Linked DNA regions of Pararoseomonas sp. SCSIO 73927. The protein of the gene in region 2 interacts with the protein of the main gene of each other region in a pairwise test. Links are inferred from orthologs where the notes say so. Each region holds a gene or a part of one and is shown on either strand. Other genes may lie near its edges.

The links.
Region 1: the proteins of VQH23_RS25385 (region 2) and VQH23_RS06695 interact in binary tests that used the Escherichia coli proteins (3 or more experiments, as listed by UniProt). The link is inferred for Pararoseomonas sp. SCSIO 73927 from one-to-one orthologs.

Annotation. Positions count from the first base shown.
Region 1 is NZ_CP146232.1:1,408,224-1,416,209, forward strand. What follows is about bases 2,678-5,676. They hold VQH23_RS06695 (sulfate/molybdate ABC transporter ATP-binding protein), read right to left. Parts: upstream 4,710-5,676; coding sequence 3,645-4,709; downstream 2,678-3,644. Other genes in these bases: VQH23_RS06690 (ferritin-like domain-containing protein), read left to right, coding at 2,959-3,468; cysW (sulfate ABC transporter permease subunit CysW), read right to left, coding at 4,706-5,581; cysT (sulfate ABC transporter permease subunit CysT), read right to left, coding at 5,578-5,676. Outside these bases: VQH23_RS06670 (hypothetical protein), read right to left, coding at 117-308; VQH23_RS06675 (hypothetical protein), read left to right, coding at 544-735; VQH23_RS06680 (class I SAM-dependent methyltransferase), read right to left, coding at 752-1,429; VQH23_RS06685 (enoyl-CoA hydratase), read left to right, coding at 1,536-2,324; more of cysT, read right to left, coding at 5,677-6,441; VQH23_RS06710 (sulfate ABC transporter substrate-binding protein), read right to left, coding at 6,438-7,493; VQH23_RS06715 (hypothetical protein), read left to right, coding at 7,857-7,986. UniProt on the Escherichia coli protein: Part of the ABC transporter complex CysAWTP involved in sulfate/thiosulfate import. Responsible for energy coupling to the transport system.
Region 2 is NZ_CP146232.1:5,368,871-5,376,828, reverse strand. What follows is about bases 2,409-5,379. They hold VQH23_RS25385 (glutamate-5-semialdehyde dehydrogenase), read right to left. Parts: upstream 4,546-5,379; coding sequence 3,271-4,545; downstream 2,409-3,270. Other genes in these bases: proB (glutamate 5-kinase), read right to left, coding at 5,150-5,379; VQH23_RS25380 (DUF4126 family protein), read right to left, coding at 4,634-5,089; VQH23_RS25390 (hypothetical protein), read right to left, coding at 2,409-3,223. In the rest of the region: VQH23_RS25395 (nicotinate-nucleotide adenylyltransferase), read right to left, coding at 1,540-2,313; more of VQH23_RS25390, read right to left, coding at 2,351-2,408; more of proB, read right to left, coding at 5,380-6,268; VQH23_RS25370 (hypothetical protein), read right to left, coding at 6,317-6,553; VQH23_RS25365 (MDR family MFS transporter), read right to left, coding at 6,600-7,958. UniProt on the Escherichia coli protein: Catalyzes the NADPH-dependent reduction of L-glutamate 5-phosphate into L-glutamate 5-semialdehyde and phosphate. The product spontaneously undergoes cyclization to form 1-pyrroline-5-carboxylate.

The DNA.
Region 1 (7,986 bases), 4.0 Mb from region 2 along the record:
GCTTCGCGGTGCAGCCCGGCATTCCGCGGCAGCCCGCCAGGAAGGGATGATAGGGGTTCGGGGGAAGAATTCTTTCTTCGCCCGGCGGAGGGTACGGGAGGCAGAGCCTCCCGACGTCAGGACGCGGTCGGCTGCAGCCCGGCCATCGGCGTGGGAGGGGAGGCGGGCATCCGCATCGGCATGACGGGCCCGAGCGACGGCCACTCGCCGCGCGCGCCGCGCTGCGGGGTGACCGGAACGGGGCGCACCGGCCCGCGCAGGAGGACGCGCGGCGGGAAGTAGTCGCGGCCGGGAAGCGGTACGCGCATGGAAGTCGGACTCCGATGGTGGCCGGGATGGGCTGGCCGTGGGGCGGAAGGTGTTGCGGGTTGCGCCGCCCGGCAAGGCGCCGCGCCGTGACAAGACGGTGATGCCCATGCCCGTCCTTCCGGCGTGGCGAACGCGGCCGGAGCCACCGCGTTGCGCGCGCGGCCGGACCCTTCCGCTCATGCGACGAGACGGCGTTTAACCCTTCCTTTACGCTTCGTCTCGAAAATCGGACGCATGTCACCGCCCCTGCCCCACGACGCGCCGCTCGTCGCCGTCTTCCCCGACGACGAATCGGCCCTCGCCGCCGTTTCCGAGACGCGCGCGGAGCTGCTGCGAAGGCCTTCCCCGGGCGTCGTGCTGCTGCGCCCCGTGCAGGGATTGCGGGAGCGGCTCTACGCTGCGGGAGCTGCGGTTGTGGTGCCCTGAGCGCCCGGCCGCGGCCCTACCCGCGTTCTGCCACCAGCAGCACGTTCGGCAGGGGCGTGCCCGCCCAGCAGGGCGCCACCGTGCAGCGGAACCCGGCGCGCCCGAACAGCGCCGCCACCTCCGCCACCGGCATGGGCTGCACCGCGGCACCGTCCCGGCGGATGGCGCGGCCGGCTCGCTCCATCGCCAGGCCGAGGGCGCTGCGCCAGCCGCGATCCGGATCGAAGAGGCGCATCACCACGCGCCGCCGCGCCGCCCGCGCCATCCCCTCCAGCACCGGCACCTGCGCGCCGGCCGGAAGCTGGTACAGCACGTCCGCCATCAGCATCGTGTCGCCTTCCGGCACCTCTGCGCGGGCCAGGTCGGCGGCGGCGAATCCGGCCGGCAGCCCCTCCGCCGCCGCCCTTGCCTCCGCAATCTTGCGCGCGTCCAGGTCCAGCCCCGTCACGCGGGAAGCCCCGCCCGCCAGCAGCAGCAGGATCCCGAACTGCCCACGGCCGCAGCCCAGATCCACCACGTGCCCGAAGCCCCCCGTACGCCGGGCGAGGCCGAGCAGCGCCGCCGTCGCCGGATCCCGCCGCAGCTTGGAGGGCACGAACTCCCGCGTGAAGCGCGAGGCGCCGGCGTAGCGCGCCGCCACGGCCGGGATCAGCGTGTGGAGATCAGGGGAATCCGGCACGGCGTCGCGCTGCATGGCCGCACCATGCCCGGCGCCCCCCGGCCGGGCAACGCCGCCCGCCCCTTGCTCCCCCTCTCCGCCCGGGCGCACCCTCCCGCCCCTCGTCACGGAGCGGAACGCCATGGAAGAGAACGAACTGATCCACGAGGTGCGGGAGGGCGGCATCCTGCTGACCACCCTCAACCGCCCGAAGGCGATGAACGCCTTTACCTTCGCCATGTACGAGGGCCTGGCGGCCAAGGCCGCGGAGATCGCGGAGGATCCGGCCATCCGCGCCTGGATCATCACCGGCGGCGGCGAGAAGGCCTTCGCCGCCGGCACCGACATCAGCCAGTTCACGAGCTTCACCACCGCCCAGCACGCGCTGGACTACGAGGAGCGGATCGGCCGCGTCCTCTCCGCCATCGAGGACTGCCCCAAGCCGGTCATCGCCGCCATCCACGGCGCCTGCACCGGCGGCGGCGCGGGGGTGGCCGGGGTCTGCGACATCCGCATCGGCTCCGCCGCGCTCCGCTTCGGCGTGCCGATCGCCCGCACCCTCGGCAACACCCTGTCGCTCGCCAACTACGCGCGCTTCTCCGCCCTGCTCGGCCCCGGCCGCCTGCTGGAACTGATCTTCACCGCCCGCCTCGTCGAGGCGGAGGAGGCGAAGGCGCTGGGCCTGATCACGGAGGTGCTGCCCGACCAGGCCGCCCTCCTCGCCCGCGCCGAGGAACTGGCCCGCACCATCGCCGGCCACGCCCCCCTGACGCTGCGCGCGGCCAAGACCACCCTGAAGCGCCTGCGGGAGACCGCGACGCAGGGCGTCAACGCGGACGACATGGTCGCGCTGACCTTCACCAGCGCGGACTTCAAGGAGGGCGTCGCGGCGTTCCTGGAGCGGCGCAAGCCGGTTTGGCAGGGGCGGTAGCTCCGGTGCCTCAGGGGGAGAGAAAGGCTTCTCTCCCCCTGGAGCCTCCTCTCGTCCCCTTCTGGGAGGCCGCCGCGTGAGGCCTATCCGGGGGTGCGCCCGAGGTCGATACGCCGTGGGGCCTTTCGGTGCCGCCCTTGATCACCGCATCCCCGTCAGCCCGGTGCAGGTCCAGGAGCGTCAGCGCCCCACCCGGAAGTCTGGCAGCGGTGGTCCCTTGGACTCCTGGCAGAGCCGCCCGGGGGGCGACAAGCGTCCACGGGTCGGAACGGACCTCAGGCCGCCCCCTCCATCCGCACCTTCGCCTTCCGCTCCCGGTCCCGCAGGGCACGGGCGAGCTCGGCCGGGGCTTCCTCGTCCTCCGGCACCGCCTTACTCCGAAACAGGCGCGTAGGAGGCACGGCGCGGCCGGTCACGCGCCCGGAGTTGACGCATGTTAACGGCGCGCGAAGCGCATTCGCGTCCCGCGCGTTAAACGTCGCAACGGCGCCCCGCACCCCTCAACGACGTGCGCGGAGCGGCGTTCTCCGTGCTCCGGTTCCCCACGGACCGGAGGGCCTGATCGCGCGCGGCACGGCGACGCCGTCCCGCGGGATGCCCGCCCCGGAATCGACGCCACGGACGGAAGACAACCATGCAGCAGAGCTACCAGGACCTGTACCTGACCGGCCTCGTGAATGCCCGCGCGCTGGAGACCCAGGCGATCGAACTGCTCTCGCGGCAGGTCGACCGGATCGAGAGCTACCCCGAGATCGCCGACGCCCTGCGCCGCCACATCGCCGAGAGCGAGCAGCAGCGCGTGCGCCTGGACACCATCCTGGAATCGCTGGGCAGCTCCAACTCCACCATCAAGGACTTCGTGACAGGGCTGATGGGCAACATGGCCGCCCTGGCCCACGCGCCGATGCAGGACGAGATCCTGAAGAACACGCTGGCGAACTACGCCTTCGAGCACTTCGAGATCGCCTCCTACAAGTCCCTCCTCGTGCTCGCCGACCTCGCCGGCGACGCCACCGCCCCCACCGCCCTGCGCCAGTCCCTCTCGGAGGAGGAGCGCATGGCCCAGTGGTGCGCGGACACGCTGGAGCCCACCGTGCGCAAGTTCGCGACGCTGGCGGCGCAGGGGGAGAAGGCCGGGATCTGACCGGGACCCGCTCCGGCGGCCCCCAAGGGAGGGGAGAAGGAATTCTCCTCTCCCTTGAATCCCACCCCTCATCTTTTTTCGGTCGGCTACCGCGGAATGCGGATACGGGATCGCGGGGTCCGGGGTGACCGTCGGCACCCCGGCGGAGGTAAGGGGGCAGCGCTCCCTGAGGCCACCTATCCCGCCACCACCTCCGCCATCGGCACCCCGCGCGCACGCTCCCCGTTCTCCGCGAAGACATGCCCGCCGCGGATCGACAGGCGGCAGGGATCGCCCTTCGCGAAGGTCTCGCCCGGGTCGGCCAGCGCGTCCAGCGTGACGTCGCCCGCCTGCACGATCAGCCGCGACGGCCCGTCGCCCTCCGTGCGGCACAGGCGCACGGTGGCGGCACCGCCGCGGCGCGCGGCGATCTCGGAGGGGCGCGCGAAGGCGGTGGCGGGGCCGTCCGGCAGCGCCGCCCGCAGCGGGGCGATGGGCAGCGGGTCGAAATGCGCCACGCCGTCGCGCACCCGGCAGGGCAGGCGCGCCGCCTCCCCGATGAAGCCGGCGACGAAGGGGCTGGCGGGGTCCTGCAGCAGCGCGCCCACCGTGCCATGCTGCACGACGCAACCGTCCTCCATCACCGCGATGCGGTCGGCCATCTCCATCGCCTCCTCCTGGTCGTGGGTGACGAGGATGGTGGTGATGCCGAGGCCCTCGTGCAGGCCGCGCACCCAGCGCCGCACGTCCTTGCGCACCAGCGCGTCCAGGGCGCCGAAGGGCTCGTCCAACAGCAGCAGGCGCGGCTCGATCGCCAGCGCCCGGGCCAGCGCCACGCGCTGCCGCTGCCCGCCGGAGATCTGGTCGGGAAAGCGCCGCTCCAGCTCCGGCACCTGCACCAGTTCCAGCAGCCGGCGCACGCGGGCGGCGATCTCGGCGGAGGAGGGGCGGCCGCGCCGCACGCGCAGGCCGAAGGCGACGTTGTCGAACACGGTCATGTGGCGGAACAGCGCGTAGCTCTGGAACACCACGCCGATGTTGCGCTCCCGCGCCGGCACGCCCGTCATGTCGCGCCCGCCGATGCGGATGCTGCCGGAATCCGATCCCTCCAGCCCGGCCAGCACGCGCAGCAGCGTGGTCTTGCCGGATCCGGAGGGGCCGAGGAGCGCCAGGAACTCCCCCTCGCGCACGGAGACGGAGGCGCCCTTCAGCGCGGCGATTCCTCCGAAACGGCGGACAATGTCCTGAACCTCGACGCTCATGCGGCGCCCCCGTTCCGGCCGGAGAGGCGCTCCAGCCCGGTCTTTGCGGCCAGCGTCACCAGCCCGAGAAGGGCGAGCAGGGCGGCCACGGCGAAGGCTCCCGCGAACTGGTACTCGTTGTACAGGATCTCCACGTGCAGCGGCATCGTGTTCGTCTCGCCCCGGATATGGCCCGACACGACGGAGACGGCGCCGAATTCCCCCATCGCGCGGGCGTTGCAGAGAAGCACGCCCGCCAGCAGCCCCCACTTCACGTTCGGCAGCGTGACCATCAGGAAGGTGCGGAGCCCGCCGGCGCCGAGGGTCGCCGCCGCCTCCTCCTCGTCCCGCCCCTGCTCCTGCATCAGCGGCAGCACGGTGCGCGCGACGAAGGGGAAGGTGACGAAAAGGGTGGCGAGCACGAGGCCGGGCAAGGCGAAGATCACCTGGATGTCGCGCGCCTGCAGCCAGGGGCCGAGCCAGCCCTGCGCGCCGAAGATGAGCACGAAGACGAGCCCCGCGATAACGGGGGAGACGGAGAAGGGCAGGTCGATGATCGTGGTCAGCACCCGCTTGCCCGGGAAGTCGAACTTGGCGATGCACCAGGCGGCGGCCAGCCCGCCGATCAGGTTCACCGGCACCGTCACCAGCGCGACGAGAAGGGTGAGGCGGATGGCGGCGAGCGTGTCCGGCTCCATGATCGCGTCCAGCGCCACGGGCAGGCCGCGTCGCAGCGCCTCCACGAAGACCGCGACAAGCGGCAGGGCGAGCATCAGCACCGCCACCAGCACCGCGGCCGCGGCCAGCAGGCGCTGGATCCAGGGCCGGTCCTCCCAGGCGTAGCGGAAGGGCTTCGGGCGAGAAGGCTCGGGGCGGAAGGGCTCCCCGCTCATCGGCGCCCCCGGCGCAGCCGGCGCTGCAGCAGGTTGACCGCCAGCAGCACGACGAAGGAGAGGGCGAGCATCGCCAGCCCCACCGCCGCCGCCCCGGCATAGTCGAACTGCTCCAGCCGGATCACGATCAGCAGCGGCGCGATCTCCGTGACCATCGGCATGTTGCCGGCGATGAAGATGACGCTGCCGTACTCCCCCACCGCCCGGGCGAAGGCGAGGGCGAAGCCCGTCAGCAGGGTGGGCAGCAGGGCCGGCAGCACCACCCGCCACAGCGTCTGCGCGCGGCTGGCGCCAAGGGTCGCCGCCGCTTCCTCGGCCTCCAGCGGCATGTCCCGCAGCACCGGCTCCAGCGTGCGGGCGATGAAGGGCAGGCCGACGAACATCAGGGCGAAGACGATGCCGGCCTGGCTGAAGGCGATCTTCCAGCCGAACAGGGCCATGACAGGCGCGCCGAGCCACCCGTTCGGCGCCGTCAGCGCGGTGAGCGCGATGCCGGCCACGGCGGTGGGAAGGGCGAAGGGAAGGTCCAGCGCCGCATCCAGAATGCCGCGGCCGGGAAAGCGCAGCCGCACGATGGCCCAGGCCAGCAGCAGCCCCAGCGGCAGGTCGAGCAGCGCCGCCAGGAAGGCGGCGCCGAAGGAGAGGTGGAGCGCGGCCACCACCCGCTCATCCGCCAGCGATTCCCATAGCCCCAGCGGCCCCATCTCCAGCGGCCGCAGCACGAGCGCGAGGAGCGGGATCAGCACGATGCTGCCCGCCCAGAGCAGGGTGACGCCGAGGCTGGTGCGGAAGCCCGGCACGGCGCGGATCGGCGCCGCCCGTCCCCGGGCGGCGCCGATCGTCGCGGCCGAAGCGCTCACCGCGCCGCCGCCCGCGCTGCCCCGGCGATGCGGTCGAAGATCCCACCATCGCCGAAATGCGTTGCCTGCGCGCGCGTCCAGCCGCCGAAGAGCGGGTCGTCCACCGTCACCAGCTCCATCCTCGGGAAGCGGGCCGCGTTCGCCTCCAGCAGCGCCGCGTCGCGCGGGCGGTAGAAGTGCTTCGCCGCCAGCGCCTGCCCCTCCGGCTCGTAGAGGCCGCGCAGATAGGCCTCCGCCACCGCCCGCGTCCCGCGCCGGTCCACGTTCGTGTCCACCACGGCCACCGAGGGCTCGGCGAGCACGGAAAGGCCGGGGTGCACGATGTCGAAATTGCTGGCACCGAACTCCTGCATCGCCAGGTGCGCCTCGTTCTCCCAGGCCAGCAGAACGTCGCCGAGGCCGCGCTGGGCGAAGGTGGTGGTGGATCCCCGCGCGCCCGTATCCAGCACGGGCACGTTGCGGAACAGCTTCACCATCTCCGCCTCCGTCCCCGCCTCCGTGGCACCGGGCCGGCGCATCAGCCAGGCCCAGGCCGCCAGGTAGTTCCAGCGCGCGCCGCCGGAGGTCTTGGGGTTGGGCGTGATCACGGCGATGCCGGGCCTCATCAGGTCGCCCCACTCACGAACCGCCTTCGGGTTCCCCTTCTTCACCAGGAACACGATGGTGCTGGTGTAGGGGGCGCTGTTGTTGGGCAGGCGCCCCATCCAGTCCTTTGCGATCAGCCCGCGCCCGGCGATCTCGTCCACGTCGTAGGCGAGGGCGAGGGTGACGACATCGGCCTGCAGCCCGTCGATCACGGAGCGGGCCTGCCGGCCGGAGCCGCCATGAGAGGTGTTCACCCGCACCGCCACGCCGCCCCCCGCCCGCCAGCGGGCCGCGAAGCTCGCGTTGTATTCCCGGTAGAACTCCCGCGTGGGGTCGTAGGAGACGTTCAGCAGGGTGCCCGCCCCTTGACCCGTCCCTTGGCCCGCGGCCGGCCGCACGGCGGCGCCGACGAGCCCGGCGACCAGCACGCCGCGGCGGGTGGCGGTGATGGAAGGACCCTTGGTCATCGGCAGGTCTCCTTGCGGGAGGGCGGGACGCGGACGGGGTGGCCGGGTGCGCGCGGCCTGCCACCGTACCGGGAAAGGCGGGGCCCCGTCCCGCGCCGTCCGGCGGGCCTGCCCGGAGAAATCCTATGAAGCTGCTAGGAATTGCGGCAACGACTTTCGGCCACCCTCCTGATGGCTTTGTCGTGAGCGCCCGACCGTGGCCGGCCGTGCGGGACGGTCACGCCTTGTAGGGCCGGCCCGATTGCCCGGGCAGGCCGATCGTGCGATCTCGGCAGGGCGCGTCGCGGTGCTCCACAAGGGTGATCGCGCGTCCCCGCGGACAGGGCAGGGCCGCGCTGTCGGCAGCAGAGCGCAGGATTTCCGATGGACACCGACTTCACGCCCGACCCGCAGGACCAGCTCGCGCGGCTGCGCGAGAGGGCCGCCGCGCTCGCCGCCGGCTTCGCGGAGATCCATGGTGGGCTGGAGCACCTGCTGGACGAGATGGGCGGCG
Region 2 (7,958 bases):
CGTCGTCGTCATCATCGTCGTCGTCGTCGTCCAGGTCCTCGCTCCGGACGACCTCGTCGGCGTCGAGATCCTCGTCGTCCAGCCCCTCGTCGTCGGCCTCGGCCGCACCCTCATCCCCGGCCGTCCCGCCGGAGGGGCGCGACGGCATGGTGGTCTCCTCGGGCGCGGGGCTGTCCGGGCCCCACATGCGCTCCAGCGCGTAGTTCTGCCGCGCCTCGGGCTTGAAGAGGTGGATCACCAGGTCCCCGGCATCGAGCAGCACCCAGTCCGGCGAGGCCTCCGTGCGGATGCGGCGGATGCCGTGCTCGGCCAGGGCCTCCTCCACGTGGCGCGCCATGGCCTCGATCTGCCGCTCCGCGAGGCCGGTGGCGACCACCATGCGGTCGGCGAAGGCGGAGCGGGAGGCGACGTCCAGCACCACCACGTTCTCGGCCTTGTCGTCCTCCAGGCTCGTCACGGTGGCGCGCACCAGCTCCTCCAGCCGGTCGGGGCTGGGGGCGGGGCGGGGCGGCGTGCGCCCGCGCCCCTTCGGGCCGGCGACGGTGGCGCGCTTGCGCGAGGTGGGGGCGGGCTCCGCCTCCAGCTCCGCGATGCGGGCCGCGGTCTCGTCGGGCACGGCCTTGGCCGCGCGGGCGCGGGACGGAGCCTTCACGGGAGGCTGCGCCGCGACCTCCGTCCCGGTCCTGGCCGCGGCGCGCGCGGGCGTCCTGCGGGTGGTACGGGTTTCCGCCGCCGGAGCCTTCTCGGCGCGGCGGGCCGCGGCGGGGCGGGCCGGCGCCTCGTCGCGCGCCGCAGCGCCCGACCCTGCGCGGGCGGAGGCGCGGGAGGGCGTGGTGCCCGCGCGCGCGGCGGGGGCGGGCCTGGCGGCGGCGCGGGGCGCCGGGCTCGCGGCCGCCTTCGGGGCAGACCTGGCGCGCGACGGCGCGGCGGGCTTCGGCGCGGCCTTGGCAGCGCGGGCCGGGGTAGTGCGGGCAGGGGTGGCGCGGGCCGGCGCGTCCTTCCTCGCCGTGGCGCGGGAGGCGGGGGCGGGCTTCGCCGGAGCGCGGGCCGGGGTCGTGCGGGCGGAAGCCGCCTTGGTCGGGGCTGCCTTGGTCGGGGCCGCCCTGCTGGGAGCGGCGCGCTTCGGCGTCTTCGCCGGAGTCCGGGCCGTGGAGGCCTTCGCGGCAGGAGCCCTGCTCGCCGGGGCCTTCGCGCGGCTCGCCGGCGCGGCAGCCCCGGCGCGGGTGCCATTGGAGGTGCGGGATGCGGCCGCGGGCGCCTTCGCCCGCGCGGGGGCGGCCGGGGCCTTGGCACGGCCTTCGGGCTTGGAGGCCCCCGCCCGGGCGGGGGCAGGCTTCGCCGGCCGCGCCGCAGTCTTGGCCGCCGCCGGCTTGGCCGCGCGCGCTGGCGCCCTCGCGGCCGGTGCCTTGCGGGCGCCGGCAGGGGGCTTCGTCCCGGTGGTCCGGCTGCGCGTGCCGCCGGTGGGTTCCTTGGGGGTGCGGGCCATGGCTCGCTCCTCTCTTCCGTCGCTGCCTCGTGGCGCCGCGCGCGGCGCCGGGTTCAGTTCGTCCCGTCCGGCGCCGCGAGGGGCGGCGGGGCGTTCTCATCAGAAGGGCCGGAAGTGGCTGTGGTTGCGCGGGCCCGCAAGGCCCGTATCGCCGTCGCGCTCGCCGGGTGCTCCCGCGCGGGCACGAGGCACCACGGCGCGTGCCCGCCTGAACGGCGTGACGGCGCGCGCCCATGGAATTGGCGCGACGTCTCCGCCATCAGCGCACCGCAGGGGCTGCGGTGACGGCGCAGCGCCCCCGCCGCGGCGCCGTGCAGGGCCCGCCGTGTGTAGCCCGGGCGCGGCAGCACGGCCATCGGCGTGCCGCGCGCCAGCTTTCGCCAGCGCCGCCATCGCGGCAGCTGCACCATGTTGTCGGCCCCCATGATCCAGACGAAGCTGGCGCGCGGGAACAGGCGGCGCAGGCGGGAGAGGGTGCGCTCCGTCTCCCGCAGCCCCAACCGCGCCTCGATGTCCACGGCGATCACGCGGCGGCCATCCGCGACGCGGCGGGCCGAATCGAGCCGCTCCTCGAAGGGCGCCATGCCCGCGCGCGGCTTCAGCGGGTTGCCCGGGGAGACGAGCAGCCAGACCTCGTCCAGCCGCAGCACGTGCAGCGCCATCTCCGCCACGTGGCGGTGGCCGGCATGGGCGGGGTTGAAGGAGCCGCCGAGCAGCCCGATCCGCGCCCGCCGCCCGTCGCCGTAGCGGCCGGGCTCGCGGTGTGAAGGGGCAGGGCGGGGCGAGGGCGCCCTCTCGCGGCCAGCCGGCGGAACAGGGGGCGGCATGGGGGCTAGAAGCCCCCCCGCGATGCAGGATCCGGTGTCAGGGTGTTCGCACCGAGACGGTCACCGGGCGCTCCGCCAGCCCCTCATAGGTCGCGGTGACGGTGCGGCCCGCCTCCGTCGGCAGGGCGGGTGAGAAGCCGCCGAGGGAGATGATGTCCCCCGCGCGCAACCGCCTGCCCTCGCTCTTCAGGTCCTGGACCAGCCAGGGGATCGCGTTCAGCGGGTGCCCCAGAAGCGCCGTAGCCGGCACGCGGGACAGCTCCTTCTGATCATTGGCCAGCACCACCGTCATGGACCCAAGCCGGGCCGCGAACTCCGCCGTGGCCTGGACCGGGATGGCGTCGCCCAGCACGCCCAGCCGGGCGCCGACGTTGATCGCCACCAGCCCCGGCCCGCTCATCTGCCCCGGCGCGAAGACGAGGTCCGGCATCTCGATGAAGGGGATCACCTGGTCGAGGTGGCGCAGGATGGCGACGTGGTCCGTCCCCGCCTCGTTGATGCCCTCGTCGCGCACCCGCACCAGCAGGTCGCTCTCCACGTTCGGCACGGCGCCGAAGGCGGCCGGGACCTCGGCGGGGCTGCCCGCCGTGCCGCGGGCGCGGACCGTTGCCTGGAAGATCGTGCCGCGCACGGGGTGCGGGATCCCGAAGCGGCCCTGCGCGGCGGCGTTGGTCAGCCCGACCTTGTAGCCCACCGGCGGCCCCAGCCGCTCCGCCAGGATCGCGACGATCTTCGCCCGCGCGCAGGCCGCGTCCTCCATCGTCAGCCCCGGGCCGTAGCCCTGGGCCGGGCGGTTGGCGAGGATGTCGCCCGCCATGCGCTGCACGTCGGCGTCGGACGGGCAGGAGGCCCGCGCGGCGCCTCCTCCGACGATAAGGGCCGTGGCGGCCAGCAGCGCGATGCGGCGCATGGGTGTGATCCTCCTCCGGGCCCGGGTCCTTCCCGTGGCAGGCCGGATCAGGGACGAACCTGTCCGGTCCCGATCACATGGTAGCGCCAGGTGCAGAGCTGCTCCAACCCGACCGGCCCGCGCGCGTGCAGCCGGCCGGTCGCGATGCCGATCTCCGCGCCGAAGCCGAACTCCCCGCCGTCGCAGAACTGGGTGGAGGCGTTCCACAGCCCGACCGCGGAGGAGAGGCCGTCGAGGAACGCGCGCGCCACCTCCGCGTCCTCGGTGATGATCGCATCGGTGTGCTCGCTGCCGTGGCGGCGGATGTGCTCTAGCGCGCTCTCCACCCCGTCCACCACGGCGACGTTGAGGATCGCGTCCAGCCATTCCGTGGAGAAGTCGGCCTCGCCCGCGGGCTCCAGCCCCGGCACGATCGCGCGCGCCGCCTCGTCCGCGCGGAAGCTGCAGCCCAGGGCGCGCAGATCGTCCACCAGCACCGGCAGCAGCGCGGGGGCGACGGCGCGGTCGATGAGCAAGGTCTCCGTCGCGCCGCAGACGCCGGTGCGGCGCATCTTCGCGTTCGCCAGCACGGAACGCGCCATGGCGGGATCGGCGGCCGCGTGGATGTAAGTGTGGTTCAGCCCCTCCGCATGGGCGAGCACGGGCACGCGCGCCTCCTGCATCACACGCGTCACCAGGCCCTTGCCGCCGCGGGGGATGATAAGATCGATCAGCCCGGCGGCGGCCAGCATGGCGCCGACGAAGGCGCGGTCCGTGTTCGGCGCGACCTGCACGCAGGCCTCGGGCAGCCCGGCCGCGCGCAGGCCCTCCACGATGCAGGCGTGGATGGCTGCGGCGCTGTTCAGGCTCTCCTTCCCGCCGCGCAGGATCACGGGGCTGCCGGCCTTCAGGCAGATGGCGGCGGCATCGGCGCCCACATTGGGGCGGCTCTCGTAGATCATGCCCACCACGCCGATGGGCTGGGCGACGCGGCGGATCACCAGGCCGTTGGGGCGGGTCCACTCCGCCAGCACGCGGCCCACGGGATCGGGCAGGGCCGCCACCTCCTCCAGCCCGCGCGCTATCGCCTCCACCCGCGTGGGGTTGAGGGTCAAGCGGTCCTTGTAGGCGGAGGAGAGGTCGGGTGCGCCGGCCAAATCGGCCTCGTTCGCGGTCAGGATCTCGTCCTGCCGCGCGCGCAGCGCTGCGGCGGCGGCCAGCAGGGCCGCGTCCTTCGTCGGTCGCGGGGCGAGCGCCAGGATCGTGGCGGCGGCGCGGGCGGCCTTGGCGGCCTCCTCCAGCGCGGCGCGGGCGATGGCGGCGGGATCGACGATCGCGTTCATGGCTCTGAGGTAATCCCGCGCGGCGATGAGGGGAAGCGCCGCGCGGCGCGCCGGTGCGCGGGACAGACCGGCGCGGCCCGCGTGACCGCTAGTCGCGGCGGGCGCCGCGTACGATCCATAGCGTGGCCGCCAGCACCATCGCGTCCTCCATCAGCCCCGTGGAGACCTGCCCATGGTGCCGCATGGAGCGGATCCGGGCGTCGAAGGTGATGTAGGAGGCCGCCACGGCGGTCGCGGCGCCAAGGAAGGCGGCGAAGCCCCGCCTCTCGCGCGGGGCCAGGGCCATGCCCGCCACCGCGCCGGTCACCATCCGGGCCGCGATGCCCGGCGCGATGATCCGGTCCGGCGCGGAGGGGAGCTTGTCCCCGATCAGCTCCCCGACCGCGAGCGCCACCGCGCCCCAGGACGCCCAGGGGTGGGAGAGGATCGACGGGGCGCCGTTGTCGCGGGGCAGCGCGCCGCGCCGGGCCGCGAGGGTGACGGCAGCGAGCGGCGTCATGGACCGCATGCCGCCGGGGATGCCGATAAGCAGGGAACGGAACAAGCGGAGCCTCCGGGCGGCAGGGTTGCCCCCGCCCAACGGCCCGCGCGGGACCCGGTTCCCTCAGACCAGGACCATGTCGTCCCGGTGGACCATCACGTCCCGCCCGCGCCAGCCGAGGATGGCCTCGATCTCCGCGCTGCGGCGGCCGGCGATGCGGCGCGCGCTCTCCGCGTCATAGGCGGAGAGGCCGCGGGCGAGCTCCCGCCCGTCCAGGGCGCGGACGGAGACGGCGTCGCCCCGGTCGAAGTCGCCCTGCACCTCCCGCACCCCGGCGGGGAGGAGGGAGCTGCCTTCCGCCAGAGCCTTCGCCGCGCCGTCATCCACCACCAGCCGCCCGTGCGGGGCGAGGGAGCCCGCGATCCAGCTCTTGCGGGCGGAACGGCCCTCCGGCGCCGGAAGGAACCAGGTGGAGCGCGCCCCCGCCAGCATCGCGGAGAGGGGGTTGTTCTCCTTCCCGATCGCGATCGCCATGGCGCAGCCCGCGCCGGTGGCGATCCGCGCCGCGATCAGCTTCGTCCGCATCCCGCCGGAGGAGTAGCCGGGCGGGGGCTCGCCACCCATCGCCATGATCTCTTCCGTCACCCGCTCCACCAGGGGCAGGTGCCGCGCCTCCGGGTCGCGGCGGGGATCGGCGGTGTAGAGGCCGTCGATGTCGGAGAGGAGGACCAGCGCGTCCGCCTCGATCATCTCCGCCACCCGGGCGGCCAGGCGGTCGTTGTCGCCGAAGCGGATCTCGGCGGTGGCGACCGTGTCGTTCTCGTTGATCACGGGCACGCAGCCGAGGTTCAGCAGGGTCTTCAGCGTCTCCCGCGCGTTCAGGTAGCGGCGGCGGTCCTCGCTGTCCTCCAGGGTCAGCAGCACCTGGGCGGCGGTCATGCCGTGAGCGGCCAGCGCCGATTCCCATGCGCCCGCCAGGCGGATCTGGCCCACGGCGGCGGCGGCCTGCTTCTCCTCGAGGCGCAGGGCGCGTCGGGTGAGGCCGAGCTGGTGGCGCGCCAGGGCGATGGAGCCGGAGGAGACGAGCACCACTTCCGCCCCGCCCTTCCGCAGCCGCGCCACGTCCGCCGCGACGGAGGCCAGCCACGCCTCCCGCGGCGCCGCCGTCGCCGGGTCCACCACGAGGGCGGACCCGATCTTCACGACGACGCGGCGGGAGGTGGCGAGGGAGGGCGAGGACATGCCCGCGCCGTTACCACGGGCGGGCTGCCGCCGCGACAGGGCGCGGGATCAGGGCACCCCCGAGGGCGATGCAGGACCGGGCGAAGCAGGACCGGGCGCTGCAGGACCGGGTGGGGTCGGTCCGGGGCGGGTTCCCTCTCCCGGCTGCAACGCCTCGTCCTCCGCGGTTTCCATCCGGTCCTCCGCCTCGCCGCCCTGCTTGCGGACCTCCCCGTCCTCCGGGCCGACGCGCCGGCGCTCGAGCCGCCGCACCCGCTCCTCGAAGCTTTCCTCGCGCTCGCTCATGGCCGGTTCTCCTTCAGGCATGGGAACGCGGGGCGGGGGAGGGGGTTCAGGCCGGCTGCTCCTCCACCGAGGCCCGCAGCGTCTGCTCGGGCAGGCCGAGGACGAGGAAGAAGGCCGCCGTCATCACCGCGGCGCTGAGGCTGAAGCAGCCGAACAGCGCGGTCCGGTAGGCCTCGGACAGCACGGCGTGCTGCTCCGGGGTGAGGGCGGCGAGGGCGGCGGCCCCGCCGCGCGTGATCGCCTCCACGTCCACGGGCCCGGCCAATCTGGCGGCGAGGATGGCGCCGGACGCCGCCACCCCCACCGCGCCGCCGAGGGAGCGCAGGAAGGTCATCGCGCCTGTCGCGGCACCCAGTTCCTTGTAGGCCACGGCGTTCTGCACGGCGGTGGTGAGGTTCGGCATCCCCATCCCCATGCCCAGCCCCAGCAGGGCCAGAGCGACGAGGAAGGCGGGGGTCGGGGCGGCGAAGTAGGAGAAGGCGGCCAGGGCGCAGAGCGCCACCGCCTCCAGCCCGATGCCCCAGAGCATGAAGATCTTGTTCTTTCCCATCCGCGCGGCCGCCCGGCCGCCGAGGATCGAGGTGAGCACCATCCCCGCGACCTGCGGCAGCATCATCGCCCCCGCGCTCGCCGGGGTCATGCCGAGGACGAGCTGGAAGTAGAGGGGCAGGAAGACGGTGGAGCCGAGCATGGCGAAGACCATCATCCCGCCCACCGCCACCCCGCGGGAGAAGACGGGGTTGCGGAACAGGCCGAGCCGGACCAGCGGGTCCTCCGCCCGGCTCTCCCGCCAGACGAAGCCGGCGAAGAGCAGGACCACCAGCGCCGCCATCCCCGCGCTGGGCAGGGAGGACCAAGGGAACTCCGTGCCGCCCCAGGCCAGGTAGAGCAGGAGGGTGGCCGTGAAGCCCGCCATCAGCAGCACCCCCGGCAGGTCCAGCGGCTTGCGCCCGCCGGAGGGCGGGGTGCGGAGCCCGAAGCCGATCAGCAGCAGCGCCACCGCCCCCAGCGGCAGGTTCACGTAGAACACCCAGCGCCAGGAAATGGCCGAGGTGATGACACCGCCCAGCAACGGCCCCGCCACGCTGGCCAGGGCGAAGACCCCGGTGAACAGCCCCTGGTAGCGCGGCCTCTCCCGCGGTGGGATCACGTCGCCGATCGAGGCCATGGCCAGCACCATCAGCCCGCCTGCCCCCAGCCCCTGGAGGGCGCGGAACCCGATAAGCTGCCCCATCGACCCCGCCGCCCCGCAGAGGAAGGAACCGGCAAGAAACACCACGATCGCAACGAGGAAGAGCTTCCGCCGCCCATAGGTGTCGGAGAGCTTGCCGTAGAGCGGGGTGGTGACGGTGGAGGACAGCATGAAGGCCGTGACCACCCAGGAGAGGTGCGCCATCCCCCCGAG